Regions from separate parts of the Lacrimispora xylanolytica genome, predicted to be linked through region 2. Evidence: a T-box and tRNA genes for the amino acid it is inferred to sense, from the RefSeq annotation. Region 2 holds a T-box; the other regions hold tRNA genes.
The links. The T-box of region 2 lies ahead of thrS (threonine--tRNA ligase). A T-box ahead of a tRNA ligase gene usually reads a tRNA of that ligase, here a tRNA-Thr.
Positions count from the first base shown of each region.

Region 1: it encodes a tRNA-Thr, which carries the amino acid that the T-box ahead of thrS (threonine--tRNA ligase) is inferred to sense. The anticodon was not compared.
Region 3: it encodes a tRNA-Thr, which carries the amino acid that the T-box ahead of thrS (threonine--tRNA ligase) is inferred to sense. The anticodon was not compared.

Region 1 is NZ_CP113524.1:731,861-737,738, reverse strand. It holds gene OW255_RS03560 (peptide ABC transporter substrate-binding protein) at 1-181, opposite strand, end outside; gene OW255_RS03555 (serine hydrolase) at 303-1,082, opposite strand; tRNA gene OW255_RS03550 (tRNA-Arg) at 1,400-1,473, opposite strand; gene OW255_RS03545 (RraA family protein) at 1,562-2,269, opposite strand; tRNA gene OW255_RS03540 (tRNA-Arg) at 2,412-2,485, opposite strand; tRNA gene OW255_RS03535 (tRNA-Leu) at 2,515-2,600, opposite strand; tRNA gene OW255_RS03530 (tRNA-Val) at 2,624-2,696, opposite strand; tRNA gene OW255_RS03525 (tRNA-Asp) at 2,762-2,835, opposite strand; tRNA gene OW255_RS03520 (tRNA-Ile) at 2,865-2,938, opposite strand; tRNA gene OW255_RS03515 (tRNA-Thr) at 2,980-3,052, opposite strand; tRNA gene OW255_RS03510 (tRNA-Glu) at 3,059-3,130, opposite strand; tRNA gene OW255_RS03505 (tRNA-Asn) at 3,135-3,207, opposite strand; rRNA gene OW255_RS03500 (23S ribosomal RNA) at 3,300-5,878, opposite strand, start outside.
Region 2 is NZ_CP113524.1:1,982,223-1,988,100, reverse strand. It holds gene OW255_RS09315 (EamA family transporter) at 195-608, shown strand; gene OW255_RS09310 (DUF1540 domain-containing protein) at 652-966, opposite strand; gene thrS (threonine--tRNA ligase) at 1,087-3,048, opposite strand; T-box leader at 3,121-3,336, opposite strand; gene OW255_RS09300 (AEC family transporter) at 3,404-4,315, opposite strand; gene OW255_RS09295 (branched-chain amino acid aminotransferase) at 4,393-5,463, opposite strand; gene OW255_RS09290 (MATE family efflux transporter) at 5,628-5,878, opposite strand, start outside.
Region 3 is NZ_CP113524.1:4,496,880-4,502,757, forward strand. It holds gene OW255_RS20700 (guanylate kinase) at 1-523, opposite strand, end outside; gene OW255_RS20705 (aminotransferase class I/II-fold pyridoxal phosphate-dependent enzyme) at 572-2,074, opposite strand; gene OW255_RS20710 (hypothetical protein) at 2,341-2,571, shown strand; tRNA gene OW255_RS20715 (tRNA-Lys) at 2,628-2,700, opposite strand; tRNA gene OW255_RS20720 (tRNA-Phe) at 2,704-2,776, opposite strand; tRNA gene OW255_RS20725 (tRNA-Met) at 2,821-2,894, opposite strand; tRNA gene OW255_RS20730 (tRNA-Tyr) at 2,941-3,022, opposite strand; tRNA gene OW255_RS20735 (tRNA-Thr) at 3,044-3,116, opposite strand; tRNA gene OW255_RS20740 (tRNA-Val) at 3,149-3,221, opposite strand; tRNA gene OW255_RS20745 (tRNA-Asp) at 3,245-3,318, opposite strand; rRNA gene OW255_RS20750 (23S ribosomal RNA) at 3,406-5,878, opposite strand, start outside.

The sequences.
Region 1 (5,878 bases), 1.3 Mb from region 2:
ATGCCTCGGCCCCATATAATTTTGTATACACGGCGCCATCTTTGGTTTCTCCCCCCTTTGCTCCGTTTTCCTGGGCTCCTGCTCCCTTTTTCACAGTAGCCGTGGAACTGCACCCGCTTAAAACAATGGAAGCCCCAAGAACTGCACCTAAGGCAGCTGCTAATATCCTTCTTTTTCTCATTCATGTTCCTCCTTGTTATCTAAATATATATTCACCCTGAAACAGATTCATTTCTCAGGTGATCTTCTGTATTTCAATCACTTCATGATCTCATCATTCTACGTTTTATTTGTATACTCTTTTACAGGTTAAGCTCCTGATAAAGCTCCAATGAAATTTCCGCCATAAATCTCTCGAAACAAGGCGTATCCGTCTCATTCCCACAATAGCAAACAATAAAAGGAACCTTCCCATAAATAATTCCCACGTCATGGCTGATGCCAGTATCCTCTCCGGTCTTGTGGGCAATCTCCGGCCTGTCAGGAATTGCTTTTAAATAAAATGGTATTTTCCCAGAAAGCTGCTGATTCTTCATGATTGACACCATACGTTCACTGGCACACCTGCTGACCAGGTTTCCATGATATATCATGTTCAATAGCTGGCCTGTCTCTCCCGCTGTAATATAGTTTTGAATCCCCTGTCTTGATTTTTCCAGATCAAACATCTTCCTCTGCAGTACCGTCTTTTCAAATCCTAATCTGGAAATGGTCCCATTAATAGACTCCATCCCAATAAAATCAACTAAAACATTAGTAGCCGTATTATCACTGAAAATAATCATCAGTGTCACTAAATCCATAAGTGTCACCTGAATTCCATCATGAAGATAAGTCAGCGCACCACAGGAGGGCACACAATGTGCTCTTTTGATTTCAAACATCTGATCCGGCTGAAACAGCTCTCTCTCCAAACCTTCAAACACAGAAGCCATGACAAACAATTTAATGACACTGGCCGCCATCATCGGTGCCTGTTCGTGATACCTCATGGTTTCTCCTGTCACCAGATTTTCAAAATAAAAGCTAACTTTTCCTGGAAACTGCTCCAATCTTTTTACCATCTCTGCCTGAGTTAACATAAACGTCTCCCATCCGTTTCATTTAACCATTGATATAAAAAAAGAGGCACTGGACCCATTGTCTGCAGTTACCTCGTCGCACCTGAATTTTATATATCACTCTTATTTTAGTATAATAAAATTAACAAAAAAATCAAGTTATTTTTTACATAAGTTCTTCTTCAAGTTATAATTCTTTATTTTCACATAATCAATGAAATAAAAACTCAAATTATACTGCTCTTATATAATTTTACGCCTTATATTCTAAATCAATGAGTAAAAATAGGCATAAAAAAAGAACAGTCTATATATAACTTACAAACTGTTCTTTTCCATGCGCTGGACAAGATTCGAACTCGCGGCCTTCTGGTCCGTAGCCAGACGCTCTATCCAGCTGAGCTACCAGCGCATCCACTCACAACTGCTACTATACACCCATTTTATTTCTTTGTAAAGGAGTGAATTCCCGTCAAAACTGCCTGACTCTCTTAAAACCATCATCCCATTCGATCCTTCATCATATCAAGTACCCATTGGGGTGCCAGCTGTGGCAATTCCGTACCATTTTTCTTGGCTTCCCCATAAGCTTCAATGGTGCGTCTTCTCTTCGACTCATATGCCAGCTTTTCCTCTGCCATACTTAAGACCAACTCAATGTGTTCTCTCGGAATCACACACACTCCATCAGAATCACCTGCTACCAGATCACCAGGACAAACCTTGATTCCTCCACAAATAATTTCTGTATTAACATTTCCTTCTTCCTTTTTTATCGGTCCATTTGGCATAAAGCCTCTGCTATATACGGGAAATCCCAGTTCAATGTTTCCATCTCTGTCTCTCGTATATCCATCAACGACCATTCCCTGAAATCCCACCGCCTGGCATGCCGCCATAATGAGATCACCACAATATGCCTTACCCAGATAGCCCTTCCCATCTATCACCATAACATATCCTTCCGAAGATGTACTGTAGCTTGCCAGATGAATAGGAAAATTATCCCCTTCACTCGTCTCCACAGTCAAAGCAGTACCGACCATAGTCATTCCCCGGTCTACCGGCATGATCCCTGCATCCATACATCCACAGTTGGAGATTTCCAAACCGCTTTTCTTCACACCATCACATAAAAGAGCAACACCAAGCCTCTCTGCTCTCTCCAAATAACTTTTATCAATTAATTCTGCACAGCCATTTATCACAGCCTCTACCTCTTTTCTTAAGTTATTTACTCTACCCTACAGAAGGTCACATACCATATCTAATACATTTATAGCACAAAAAAAGCACCCTGTACAGGATGCTTTCCTTATGCGAACCCTTGTAAACAAGGGCCTTTCAGTACGTGCGTGAGAAGATTCGAACTCCCGACACCTTGGTCCGTAGCCAAGTGCTCTATCCAGCTGAGCTACACACACATATTCACTTAATTGCCTTATCAGGCAAATGCCGGCGACCGGAATCGAACCGGTACGGGAGGTAAGTCCCGCAGGATTTTAAGTCCTGTGCGTCTGCCAGTTCCGCCACGCCGGCATTCTCATGATTTCTCATGGAAATGGGACCTATAGGGCTCGAACCTATGACCCTCTGCTTGTAAGGCAGATGCTCTCCCAGCTGAGCTAAGATCCCATATGCAATTTGGTAAATAAATTATTTACCCGCTAAATAAAACTCTGTACATTGTTAGCACAGAACGACCCGGATGGGATTCGAACCCACGACCTCCGCCGTGACAGGGCGGCGCTCTAACCAGCTGAGCCACCGGGCCAGATTATCAAAAATTTAGTTCAGTGCTAGTGGACCTTCGGGGACTCGAACCCGGGACCGACCGGTTATGAGCCGGTTGCTCTAACCAACTGAGCTAAAGGTCCTAAACATAATAATCTGATAGATGTATTTAGTTTTTTTGTGAAGCCGATGATCGGACTCGAACCGATAACCTGCTGATTACAAATCAGCTGCTCTGCCAATTGAGCCACATCGGCATTCAATGACCCCAACGAGATTCGAACTCGTGTTACCGCCGTGAAAGGGCGATGTCTTAACCGCTTGACCATGGGGCCAAAGCTCCCCGAGTAGGACTTGAACCTACGACCCAACGGTTAACAGCCGTTTGCTCTACCGACTGAGCTATCGAGGAATATTGCTTTTCAGCAATCCTTGAGGCATATACCCTCAAAACCACACATTGTTATATATCTTTCATCCGTTCTTCCTCTTACCTAAACCAACCTGGTTAAGCCCTCGACCTATTAGTGACAGTCAGCTACACATGTTACCATGCTTCCACCTCTGCCCTATCTACCTCGTCGTCTTCAAGGGGTCTTACTCTTGCGATGGGATATCTCATCTTGAGGGGGGCTTCACGCTTAGATGCCTTCAGCGTTTATCCCTTCCCGACTTGGCTACTCTGCCATGGTGTTGATCACCAACAGATACACCAGAGGTCAGTCCATCCCGGTCCTCTCGTACTAAGGACAGCTCCTCTCAAATATCCTACGCCCACGCCGGATAGGGACCGAACTGTCTCACGACGTTCTGAACCCAGCTCGCGTACCGCTTTAATGGGCGAACAGCCCAACCCTTGGGACCTACTACAGCCCCAGGATGCGATGAGCCGACATCGAGGTGCCAAACCACTCCGTCGATGTGAACTCTTGGGAGTGATAAGCCTGTTATCCCCAGGGTAGCTTTTATCCGTTGAGCGATGGCAATCCCACTTTATACCACCGGATCACTAAGTCCTAGTTTCCTACCTGCTCGACCCGTCGGTCTCGCAGTCAAGCTCCCTTATGCCTTTGCACTCTTCGAATGGTTTCCGTCCATTCTGAGGGAACCTTTGAGCGCCTCCGATACACTTTCGGAGGCGACCGCCCCAGTCAAACTCCCCGCCTGACATTGTCCCCCAGCCAGGTAATGGCTGCAGGTTAGAAACCCAATATCGCAAGGGTGGTATCCCAACATCGGCTCCTCAAAGACTGGCGTCCTTGATTCACTGCCTCCCACCTATCCTGTACATGCAATACCGAATCCCAGTATCAAACTAGAGTAAAGCTCCATGGGGTCTTTCCGTCCTGGCGCAGGTAACCAGCATCTTCACTGGTATTTCAATTTCACCGGGTGCATTGTTGAGACAGCGCTCAAATCATTACGCCTTTCGTGCGGGTCGGAACTTACCCGACAAGGAATTTCGCTACCTTAGGACCGTTATAGTTACGGCCGCCGTTTACTGGGGCTTAAATTCAGAGCTTCGCGTTGCCGCTAACCCCTCCTCGTAACCTTCCAGCACCGGGCAGGCGTCAGCCCATATACCTCACCTTTCGGTTTTGCATAGACCTGTGTTTTTGCTAAACAGTTGCTTGAGCCTATTCTCTGCGGCCTGATTTCTCAGGCACCCCTTATCCCGAAGTTACGGGGTCATTTTGCCGAGTTCCTTAACAATGCTTCTCCCGCCGGCCTTAGGATTCTCTCCTCATCCACCTGTGTCGGTTTACGGTACGGGCACATATTACACAATAGCGGCTTTTCTTGACAGCCCCTACAGAGACTTCCCTACTTTTGTTCGGTACGCGTCACACCTTCCTGTTGCTAAGCGGATTTGCCAACTTAACCAGTCCAATGCTTGCCCCGGTCTTTTCATTCCCGGGTTCTCTCTCGGTTCTGTGTCCCCACAGTTCTGATAATATGCGGTACAGGAATTTCAACCTGTTGTCCATCGACTACGTCTTTCGACCTCGCCTTAGGCCCCGACTTACCCAGAGCAGATCAGCTTTACTCTGGAAACCTTAGATATTCGGCCTGGAAGATTCTCACTTCCATCTCGCTACTCATTCCGGCATTCTCTCTTCTTAACACTCCACATCTCCTTACGGTAATGCTTCAGCGCGGTAAGAATGCTCCTCTACCAATGTATCATACGATACATTCCACAGCTTCGGTGTCGTGTTTTAGCCCCGGACATTTTCGGCGCAAGACCTCTCGACTAGTGAGCTATTACGCACTCTTTGAATGTGTGGCTGCTTCTAAGCCAACATCCTAGTTGTCTCTGAAATCTCACATCCTTTTCCACTTAACACGCACTTTGGGACCTTAGCTGGTGGTCTGGGCTCTTTCCCTTTTGACTGCCCAACTTATCTCGTGCAGTCTGACTCCCGTACATCATCTGACCGGCATTCGGAGTTTGATATTCTTTGGTAAGCTTTGACGCCCCCTAGGAAATTCAGTGCTCTACCTCCGGCAGACTAATACGAGGCTAGCCCTAAAGCTATTTCGAGGAGAACCAGCTATCTCCGGGTTCGATTGGAATTTCTCCCCTACCCACACCTCATCGCCACCCTTTTCAACGGATGTGCGTTCGGTCCTCCACCGCCTTTTACGGCAGCTTCAACCTGGACATGGGTAGATCACCCGGTTTCGGGTCTACCTTTACTGACTCATTCGCCCTATTAAGACTTGGTTTCCCTTCGGCTCCACACCTTAAGTGCTTAACCTTGCCAGTAACGGTAACTCGCCGGACCGTTCTACAAAAAGTACGCGGTTCCACTTTAAACGTGGTTCCACAGCTTGTAAACACAGGGTTTCAGGTTCTTTTTCACTCCCCTCCCGGGGTCCTTTTCACCTTTCCTTCACAGTACTATGCGCTATCGGTCACTAAGTAGTATTTAGCCTTGGGGGGTGGTCCCCCCGAATTCCCACAAGGTTTCTCGTGTCTCGTGGTACTTTGGATCCTGCTCGCTGACTATTGTTTTCCCATACAAGGCTTTCACTTTCTATGGCCGGTCTTTCCAGGACCGTTCTGGTAACAAATCGTC
Region 2 (5,878 bases):
GCGGATACCTACTTTCCTGTCTGTTGTTTCCACAACTTATATTATGATACAATAAAACAATCTTTTTGTCAATCTATTTTTTCAATTACCATTTCTCAGGAAAATTCCACTTGTATTCTTCTATATATAACGTTACAATTTATGGTAACGTACATGAGATGTGCATTATAATATGAATGAAAAGGAGATATATTATGTGGTTTATTTTTGCAATCCTTTCTTCTATCTTTGCCGCGCTCACTTCCATTCTGGCAAAGCTTGGGATCGAAAATGTCAATTCCAACCTGGCCACTGCGATTAGAACCTTCGTGGTATTAATCATGGCCTGGGGCATTGTTTTTCTCACCGGCGGCATGAGTGGAATTTCTGAAATAAGTAAAAAGAGCTGGATATTCCTTATATTATCCGGACTTGCAACTGGGGCATCCTGGATCTGCTATTACAAGGCGCTTCAGATTGGCGAAGCCACGAAGGTAGTTCCCATCGATAAATTCAGCATAGTTCTCACCATGCTTTTGGCATTTGTCATTCTTCACGAGCAAATTACTGTATATAAGCTGATCGGTATCCTGCTCATCACAGCGGGAACCTTTGTTATGCTATTATAAAAAGATGCGCCAGGCCAATACCTGCGCATCTTTTCATTTTCGTTTAACGTGTTTTAAATGTGGCACACTCGGTATGCTCTGCCTGACTTGCACCATCGCCTGCAATGCCGATATGCTCTGCAGAACAGTGGCGGCCTTCGTTGTAAACACAGTTTACAGCTTCGCAGTCCACTTCCAGACGGCTTTCCGGTGTTTTAAACAGGTTGCGGAAAGAACCATCTTTATTTTCGTCAAAGCTGCCGCAGCAGGTATCGTAGGTATCCTTTGCCTGATTTCCTTCTACAATAATAGCAGATTTGCAACAGAAATTATCAGAGTTATGGAGACAACTTGTTACATTGCAGTCTAATTTCGTCATAGCACATTACCTCCTGGCATTCTTATTGAGATTATATTTCAGGAAGTAGTATGCACCATGGGGAAGGATAATATTCTCACGAATATCGTCCTTCCCCATGTCATTTTTAAAACAAATCAATTATTTCGCTTCTTCTGTTACATTTACTTTTTTAATTTCCTTTGTACGGATTTCGCGGCTGATGTCATCTATGAAATCGGCAAGCGGACGCTGGCCCTCGTCACCATTAAACCGGCTGCGAACAGAAACCACTACCTCTTCTTCTTCCTTCTGGCCTACCACCAGCATATAAGGAAGCTTTGATAAACGGGCCTCACGAATCTTATAACCGATCTTTTCCGCACGCTCATCAACTGTTGCCAGAATGCCGTTATCCTTTAACTGAGCAACCACCTTTTGTGCATACTCATGATATTTCTCAGAGATAGGAAGTACACGTACCTGCTCCGGACATAACCATGTTGGGAATGCAGCCTCATATTTTTCAATGAGCCATGCAAGAGTTCTCTCATAGCATCCAATAGAAGTTCTGTGAATGATAAACGGACGTTTCTTTGTTCCATCCTTATCCACAAAGCTCATATCAAAACGCTCCGCAAGGAACATATCAAGCTGAATGGTAATCATGGTATCTTCCTTACCGTACACGTTCTTAGCCTGGATATCAAGCTTTGGACCATAGAATGCAGCTTCTCCTACTGCTTCTGTATACTCAATTCCGATATGATCCAGAATCTTACGCATCATATCTTGAACTTCATCCCACATTTCAGTATTACCAAGATAATGGTCTGCTTTTTCCGGATCCCATTTTGACATCCGGTAAGTTACATCTCCTTCAAGTCCAAGAGTTGTCAGACAGTATTTTGCCAAATCCACACAGCCTTTGAACTCTTCTTCTATCTGATCCGGACGCACAATCAAATGGCCTTCTGAGATTGTAAACTGACGAACACGAGTCAGACCATGCATCTCACCGGAATCCTCATTACGGAACAGAGTGGAAGTCTCGCCATATCTGCAAGGCAGATCACGATAGGATTTCTGGCTCTGCTTGTATACATAATACTGGAATGGACATGTCATAGGGCGAAGTGCGAATACTTCATCATCCTTCTCCTCGTCACCTAATACGAACATGCCTTCCTTATAGTGATCCCAGTGGTCAGAAATGATATATAAATCTTTTTTTGCCATGAGAGGTGTTTTTGTCCTCATGTAGCCGCGTTTCTCTTCTTCATCTTCAATCCATCTTTGTAATGTCTGGATGATCTTAGCACCCTTAGGCATTAAGAGCGGAAGGCCCTGACCGATTACATCCACTGTGGAGAACAGTTCCAGATCTCTTCCCAGTTTATTGTGATCGCGATTTTTGATATTCGCTAAATACTCCAGGTATTCATTTAACTCTTCTTTCTTTGAGAATGCAGTTCCGTATACACGTGTCAGCATGGCATTCTTTTCGCTGCCTCTCCAGTAAGCGCCTGAGGAAGATGTAAGCTTAAAGGCCTTGATTGGTTTTGTGCTCATCAGGTGAGGGCCCGCACACAAATCTGTAAAATCACCCTGGCGGTAGAAGGATATCTCCTCGCCTTCGGGAAGGTCCTTTATCAGCTCCACCTTATATGGCTCGCCTTTTTCTTCCATGAACTTGATTGCTTCTTCTCTGGGAAGAGTATAGCGTTCAATCTTTTCCCCTTCTTTAATGATCTTCTTCATCTCAGCTTCTATCTTATCAAGATCTTCTCTTGAAAAAGAAGGAATATCAAAATCGTAGTAAAAACCATTCTCTATGGATGGCCCAATGGCAAGCTTTGCCTCCGGATAAAGTCTCTTTACTGCCTGAGCCAATATGTGACTTGCTGTATGACGGTAAGCAGAAAGACCTGCTGGGTCGTTTACGGTTAAAATGTTTAAGTTACAGTCGGTTGTCACTACAGTTCTTAAATCTACAACCTCTCCATCTATTTCGCCTGCACAGGCGTTTCTAGCCAGACCTTCGCTGATATCAGACGCGATTTCGATCACTGACATTTCATGTTCATATTCTTTGATTGATCCATCTTTTAATGTAATCTTCATTTGCCCTACACTCCTTTGCTTTAATAAAATTTCTAATAAATAAAAAAGTCCCTTTCCATACGTTTCCATACAGAAAGGGACGATTTAATCAAAATAAATCGCGGTTCCACCCTAAATTGAGCGGACAAAAATGTCCAAACCACTTCATTTGATGATAACGGAATCACCGTTCCCGATTAAGGGACGCTCCAAGATGGTTTTCTCATAGCATTCCGGTAAAGCACTTTCACCTTATGTGCTTCTCTCTGGACGTTCCTGCAATGATACTGTTCTTATCCACGCGTTTTCTATATAGCTTTCTATGTTTTGATTATAGCACGGTTAAGCATTTTGTCAAGCTACATGAAAAAATTTCTTATAACAGAACAATTAGAGCAATTGTGATTGCGATGATACTGACTACAATAGACAAGGAATTAATGGCGCTGGCCGTTCCCACATCACCCTTTAATGCTCCGGTAAAAGCAGGGGCTACCGATGATACAGGACCAAGGCTCACAATAGCTAGAGCCCGGCGGATCTCAATATCAAATGGGGCTATTAAGTAAAATGCCACCGACACTAAAATAGCAAAAAGATACCTGGCTCCAAGTATTTTGATAATCTGTGCCATCTTCTCTTTTTCCATTCGTATTTCAAATCCAATGCCAAGCATCAAAAGAGCCAGAAAAGCATTGGCTCCTCCTGCCGTATCAGCCAGACTGATAATCACAGCTGGGAGCTTAATATTTAATATGCTTAAAACCGTCATCATGACATAAGTATCAAACGGCGCCGAGGAAAACAGTTTTTTTGCCATATTGCGTATAGAAGGTTTTCCGTCTTCGCCGATTACCATACCAGCCATAGAGTAGGTAAGTCCGGTACACATAACAGAGTTTCCTGCATCGAAAAGACTTGTGACCGCAAACCCAACAGGACTTAGAAAGCTTTGTACAAATGGCATGGTAAAATTCCCCACATTATACCCTGACATATTGAGCATGGCAAAGGCTTTCTCTTCCTTACTCCTTCGCAAATTCATAATATAGCCTGCTGCAATGGTCATCAAATTACAAAGGATGCCTATGATACAGATAAACAGCAGTGATTTTTCCATTGTTATCTTACTGAAATTAGAGATAATGGCTGCCGGAAGGGTAATCTTTATTACGATTCTGGAAACCAGATAAAAATCCTTGGCTTCAAAAAATCCTGCTCTCTTAAGCAGATAGCCTATGATGATAATTGTTACAAATGCAACCGCTTTTGTTATTACTGCCGCCATACGCAACTTCCTCTATGCAAGTATTTCCCCAAAAGATTCCGGTGGTGCAATCGCCCCACCGGATAGTTTTCATGGATTTATTTTACTTCAACACTCCACCCCTCAGGACCGCTTAATATTCCAAGCTGAATCCCGGTAATGGTATCATAGAACTTTTGAGTGAGTTCCCCAATTTTACCTTCGCCGATTGCCATTCTGTCGTTTTCAAAGCGAAGCTCACCAACAGGTGATATAACAGCTGCAGTACCGGTTCCAAAGCATTCTTCCAGGGTACCCTTTTTTGCAGCTTCAAGGATTTCATCGATTGATATCTGTCTTTCCTCAACCGGAACGCTCCACTCCTTGCAGAGAGAGATAACGGAATCTCTGGTTACACCAGGAAGGATGCTCCCATTTAATTCAGGAGTAATTACCACACCGTTTATTTTAAAGAATATGTTCATAGCTCCTACTTCTTCAATGTATTTGCGGTGAAGGCCATCCAACCAGAGCACCTGGGAATATCCTTCATCATGAGCTTTTACCTGGGAAGCAAGAGATGCCACATAATTCCCGCCGGTCTTTGCCTCACCAATACCACCCTTAACCGCTCTTACATATTCATCCTCAATCCAGATTTTAACAGGGTTTAAGCCACTTGCATAGTAAGCACCTACCGGAGACAAGATGATCATAAACTTGTAGGAATGAGATGGTCTTACCCCTAAAAATGGATCTGTGGCGATAACAAATGGTCTGATATAAAGAGAAGTACCTGGTTTCGTTGGAATCCAGTCCTGATCCACATCTACCACTGCCTTTAAGGCCTCTAAAAATATGTCCTCCGGAATCTCTGGGATACAAAGTCTATTGTTGCTGCGGTTAGCACGTTCAATGTTCTTATCCGGTCGGAACAGCAACACTCTTCCATCTTCGGTCTTATAGGCCTTTAAGCCCTCAAACATCTCCTGTCCGTAATGAAATACCATACAGGAAGGCTCCAGCTCCAGCTTATGATATGGAACGATTCTTGGATCATACCAGCCTTTCCCTTCTTCGTAATCCATCTCAAACATGTGGTCTGTAAAAATGGTACCAAATGTCAATGGGTTGTCATTGCCTGGTTTTTCCTTCGGGCAAGTTGTTTTTTCGATTCTGATATTCTGCATGTTACTATCTTCCTTTCCCAATCCGGCATATCTGTCAGTTTTATAATTGTTTATCATTATGTTCCAAAAAATGCAGACTGTCAAGATTTTTCAAAACATATGCTCTACCGAAATGGAATCCAAAGTATAACCTTAAGTTATATAAGTAAAATCATATCCTGGCATTAACCAGCAGCTATTTCTTTTTCTTTTAATTTTTCCTTTTCTTTCATTTTCCGGTTAAGCTCTCTCCAGACCGTAAGAAGCATGGTTATAAAGCAGGCTCCGCCTCCAATTACATTGGACACTGGTTCTGCCATAAAAACACCGGAAGTTCCGTTGGAAAAAATAATGGGCAGAAAAATAATTAACGGAGCTACAATAATGAGCTTTCTGAAAATGGAAAAGAACACAGCTTGTCTTGCCTTGCCAAGTG
Region 3 (5,878 bases), 2.0 Mb from region 2:
ATCTTCGCTCAATTCCGCATCTAGCTAAATTATCCTCTTTAAAATCCTCTTCATCAGCCAGATACCGCCTGCAAAGCTCTGCATATTTAGGCTCTTTCTGTTTATCTTCCCTTTCAAGAGCCCTCAACAGACGTTTCCCGTCTTCCACTTCAATATAAATAGGAACCATGATACCAGCCCCATAATAATTCCTTGTTTTCTCATAGGATTCCAAGGTACCAATCATCAGATAGCTGTCATCACTATTCACATCAATCTGTCCGTCATCAACCGTAAAATAAGTCCACGGACCCAAAATAGACTGATATGTCCTCTCTTCAATGATCTTACCTTCCTCTCGCAACTGCTTCAACCTATCCTCAGAAGTAAAATAATATTCTTTCCCGTCTTTTTCTCCCTGCCGAATCGGTCTGGTGGTATATAAAACAACCTGTTTCAGATGGGGCTGCATTTCCAGCAACCGCTTATAAATGGTGTCCTTACCAGAAGCGCTCTTCCCCATCACGTAAAAAATCTTTCCCATCTTTATATGCTCCAATTCATTGATTCTATCTCATAGAAAATGTAGTACCTACATTTCTTCTAAAACAAATATTTCTTCTGCCGCCTCATCTTCCATTCCCTGAACCGGAAGCCCTAAATCCTTGAATTTCATAATCAGCTCCACTAAATCGCCAGTTAACACTTCACCCGGTACAACAATAGGAATCCCTGGCGGATACAAATAAATAAATTCAGCTGATACCCTACCTATTGCCTCTGAAATTTTTATTTTATAACGCCTGCCATCCATTGCTTCAAAAATAGGATATCTGCAATCTTCCTCAATCGTAAAATCAAGAAGCACACCACCAGTATCACTCTGCCCTGCCATTTCCCCAGCCTCCTGCAAAGAAATGCTTCCAGAACCGGATCTAGCTCCCAATTGATCATCCAACTCAAGCAATGCACTGCAAAGCCTCTGAAGCCCTTCCTCTGTATCCTCCAAGGTTGTTATAGCCGTCACATAGTCAGCTCCGCACATTTCCATTTCCAGATGATACTCTTTTCGCAGCACGTCACTTAATTGATTTCCTGACCATACAATATTTCTTGTAGACACAATCACTTTTGACAGGTCCATATCATAAACACCATACTGTCCAATAATTTCATCCGAAAGCAGCGTCAGATGCTTCATCCCCTCCAGCCGCCTACGCATTCTAGTCAAAGACTCAGAAAATTCACCCAGCTTTTTTCTTCCCTCACCATCCATGTAAACAATACAATTCTCTATACTAGCCATAAATACATAGGACGGGCTGCTAGTCTGATACATATGAATATAACGATCCAGTTTCTCTAAATCAATATACCCCTTCCTGACATGTAAAATAGCAGTCTGCGTCAAGGAAGGAAGCGTCTTATGAAGACTCTGAATTACAACATCAGCACCTAATTCCAATGCAGACACAGGAAACTCATCCACCCTGCCAAATGCAAAATGCGCCCCATGGGCTTCATCCACAATTAACGGTATACCAAACCTATGAACCACATCAGCAATCGCCTTGATATCTGAAACAACCCCATCATAAGTAGGAGATACTACAAGCACTGCCTCTGCCTCTGGATTTGTTTTCAACAATTCCTCGACATCCTCAGCCAGTATTCCACCTTGAAGCCCCAATTCCGGCATCATTTGTGGATAAATATATTTGACTTCCAACTGCTTGAGGAAAACTCCATGAAATGCTGACTTATGGCAATTCCTGCTCATTAAAATCTTGCCTCTGTTTGATACCGCCGCACTAATTGCGCTCAATATCCCACAGCTGCTCCCATTCACAAGATAATAAGTCTTATCAGCCCCATAAACCTCAGAAGCCCACTCCAAAGAATCCTTTAATATTCCCTCCGGCCGATGAAGATTATCAAATCCCTCAATCTCCGTAATATCTATAGAAAATGGATTAGGAAACTTCCTTATCTCATTATTCCCATACTGCCTCTTATGTCCAGGCATGTGAAATGGATAAAAATCAGATTTACTATAATCCATTAATCTCTCTAATAATCTTGGTCTTTCTATCAATTTACTTTCCTCTTCTGGTACATAAAAATGATTAAGCTAATTTGTCACTCTCTTATTATTTCAACCAATATTCGCTATACATTTATAGTATTATCATATTTTATCTATTGTAAGTAAAGAACTATAGTTAATATAGCTTGTGCATTTGTTCTTATACCATTAGTAAATACATATTTAAGTATATCATCCTTATCCCTTCTTTACAATTTTTTCTCCGGAAGCTATAATAGTATTTTGGGTAAAAAAAGAAAGAGAGGAAGATCACTATGAGGTTAATCGAGTTTAAAATGGAACGTCCTGGTCTGGTAAAGGCAAATGATCAAGTTCACGTCATTGAGCGAGAAGGTGCCAGCAGCTACAGCTACATAATCGATCCAGCTGTGGCCATGTCTGGATGTTACTCTGGAAGAGACCGCATAAAATCTGATAAAGGGATTGTAAAAGAAGTAAAACATAATGATCGGGGATATTACGTAATCGTAGAATTTGATGAGTAATATCATCTTCGGACAAAATAAAAAGCCCTGAAACATTTCTGTTTCAAGGCTTGTCCTGAGACACCGGGGACTCGAACCCCGGACAACTTGATTAAAAGTCAAGTGCTCTACCACCTGAGCTAGTATCCCATATGCCCAAAGCCGGAATCGAACCAGCGACACGTGGATTTTCAGTCCACTGCTCTACCAACTGAGCTATCTGGGCGTATGCACGCTTTCGTATAATTTCACTAATAATGCGCATAAAAATTGCGGGGGCAGGATTTGAACCTACGACCTTCGGGTTATGAGCCCGACGAGCTTCCAGACTGCTCCACCCCGCGCTATTCAATTATATTATATGCAGTAATTAATATTTTAATCACTGAATGGATGGAGATGGATTCGAACCATCGAAACGTGTCGTAACAGATTTACAGTCTGCCCCCTTTGGCCACTCGGGAACCCATCCATAATTTAATTTTTTAATGCAAGCCGATGATCGGACTCGAACCGATAACCTGCTGATTACAAATCAGCTGCTCTGCCAATTGAGCCACATCGGCACAACTATCCAAATGCGGTTTTGCATACGGAATGGGACCTATAGGGCTCGAACCTATGACCCTCTGCTTGTAAGGCAGATGCTCTCCCAGCTGAGCTAAGATCCCATAATCAAAATTTAGTTGTAAAACGACCCGGATGGGACTCGAACCCACGACCTCCGCCGTGACAGGGCGGCGCTCTAACCAACTGAGCCACCAGGCCAAACCTTATTGAAGATACTTACACATACCCTCAAAACCACACATTGTTATATATCTTTCATCCGTTCTTCCTCTTACCTAAACCAACCTGGTTAAGCCCTCGACCTATTAGTGACAGTCAGCTGCACATGTTACCATGCTTCCACCTCTGCCCTATCTACCTCGTCGTCTTCAAGGGGTCTTACTCTTGCGATGGGATATCTCATCTTGAGGGGGGCTTCACGCTTAGATGCCTTCAGCGTTTATCCCTTCCCGACTTGGCTACTCTGCCATGGTGTTGATCACCAACAGATACACCAGAGGTCAGTCCATCCCGGTCCTCTCGTACTAAGGACAGCTCCTCTCAAATATCCTACGCCCACGCCGGATAGGGACCGAACTGTCTCACGACGTTCTGAACCCAGCTCGCGTACCGCTTTAATGGGCGAACAGCCCAACCCTTGGGACCTACTACAGCCCCAGGATGCGATGAGCCGACATCGAGGTGCCAAACCACTCCGTCGATGTGAACTCTTGGGAGTGATAAGCCTGTTATCCCCAGGGTAGCTTTTATCCGTTGAGCGATGGCAATCCCACTTTATACCACCGGATCACTAAGTCCTAGTTTCCTACCTGCTCGACCCGTCGGTCTCGCAGTCAAGCTCCCTTATGCCTTTGCACTCTTCGAATGGTTTCCGTCCATTCTGAGGGAACCTTTGAGCGCCTCCGATACACTTTCGGAGGCGACCGCCCCAGTCAAACTCCCCGCCTGACATTGTCCCCCAGCCAGGTAATGGCTGCAGGTTAGAAACCCAATATCGCAAGGGTGGTATCCCAACATCGGCTCCTCAAAGACTGGCGTCCTTGATTCACTGCCTCCCACCTATCCTGTACATGCAATACCGAATCCCAGTATCAAACTAGAGTAAAGCTCCATGGGGTCTTTCCGTCCTGGCGCAGGTAACCAGCATCTTCACTGGTATTTCAATTTCACCGGGTGCATTGTTGAGACAGCGCTCAAATCATTACGCCTTTCGTGCGGGTCGGAACTTACCCGACAAGGAATTTCGCTACCTTAGGACCGTTATAGTTACGGCCGCCGTTTACTGGGGCTTAAATTCAGAGCTTCGCGTTGCCGCTAACCCCTCCTCGTAACCTTCCAGCACCGGGCAGGCGTCAGCCCATATACCTCACCTTTCGGTTTTGCATAGACCTGTGTTTTTGCTAAACAGTTGCTTGAGCCTATTCTCTGCGGCCTGATTTCTCAGGCACCCCTTATCCCGAAGTTACGGGGTCATTTTGCCGAGTTCCTTAACAATGCTTCTCCCGCCGGCCTTAGGATTCTCTCCTCATCCACCTGTGTCGGTTTACGGTACGGGCACATATTACACAATAGCGGCTTTTCTTGACAGCCCCTACAGAGACTTCCCTACTTTTGTTCGGTACGCGTCACACCTTCCTGTTGCTAAGCGGATTTGCCAACTTAGCCAGTCTAATGCTTGCCCCGGTCTTTTCATTCCCGGGTTCTCTCTCGGTTCTGTGTCCCCACAGTTCTGATAATATGCGGTACAGGAATTTCAACCTGTTGTCCATCGACTACGTCTTTCGACCTCGCCTTAGGCCCCGACTTACCCAGAGCAGATCAGCTTTACTCTGGAAACCTTAGATATTCGGCCTGGAAGATTCTCACTTCCATCTCGCTACTCATTCCGGCATTCTCTCTTCTTAACACTCCACATCTCCTTACGGTAATGCTTCAGCGCGGTAAGAATGCTCCTCTACCAATGTATCATTCGATACATTCCACAGCTTCGGTGTCGTGTTTTAGCCCCGGACATTTTCGGCGCAAGACCTCTCGACTAGTGAGCTATTACGCACTCTTTGAATGTGTGGCTGCTTCTAAGCCAACATCCTAGTTGTCTCTGAAATCTCACATCCTTTTCCACTTAACACGCACTTTGGGACCTTAGCTGGTGGTCTGGGCTCTTTCCCTTTTGACTGCCCAACTTATCTCGTGCAGTCTGACTCCCGTACATCATCTGACCGGCATTCGGAGTTTGATATTCTTTGGTAAGCTTTGACGCCCCCTAGGAAATTCAGTGCTCTACCTCCGGCAGACTAATACGAGGCTAGCCCTAAAGCTATTTCGAGGAGAACCAGCTATCTCCGGGTTCGATTGGAATTTCTCCCCTACCCACACCTCATCGCCACCCTTTTCAACGGATGTGCGTTCGGTCCTCCACCGCCTTTTACGGCAGCTTCAACCTGGACATGGGTAGATCACCCGGTTTCGGGTCTACCTTTACTGACTCATTCGCCCTATTAAGACTTGGTTTCCCTTCGGCTCCACACCTTAAGTGCTTAACCTTGCCAGTAACGGTAACTCGCCGGACCGTTCTACAAAAAGTACGCGGTTCCACTTTAAACGTGGTTCCACAGCTTGTAAACACAGGGTTTCAGGTTCTTTTTCACTCCCCTCCCGGGGTCCTTTTCACCTTTCCTTCACAGTACTATGCGCTATCGGTCACTAAGTAGTATTTAGCCTTGGGGGGTGGTCCCCCCGAATTCCCACAAGGTTTCTC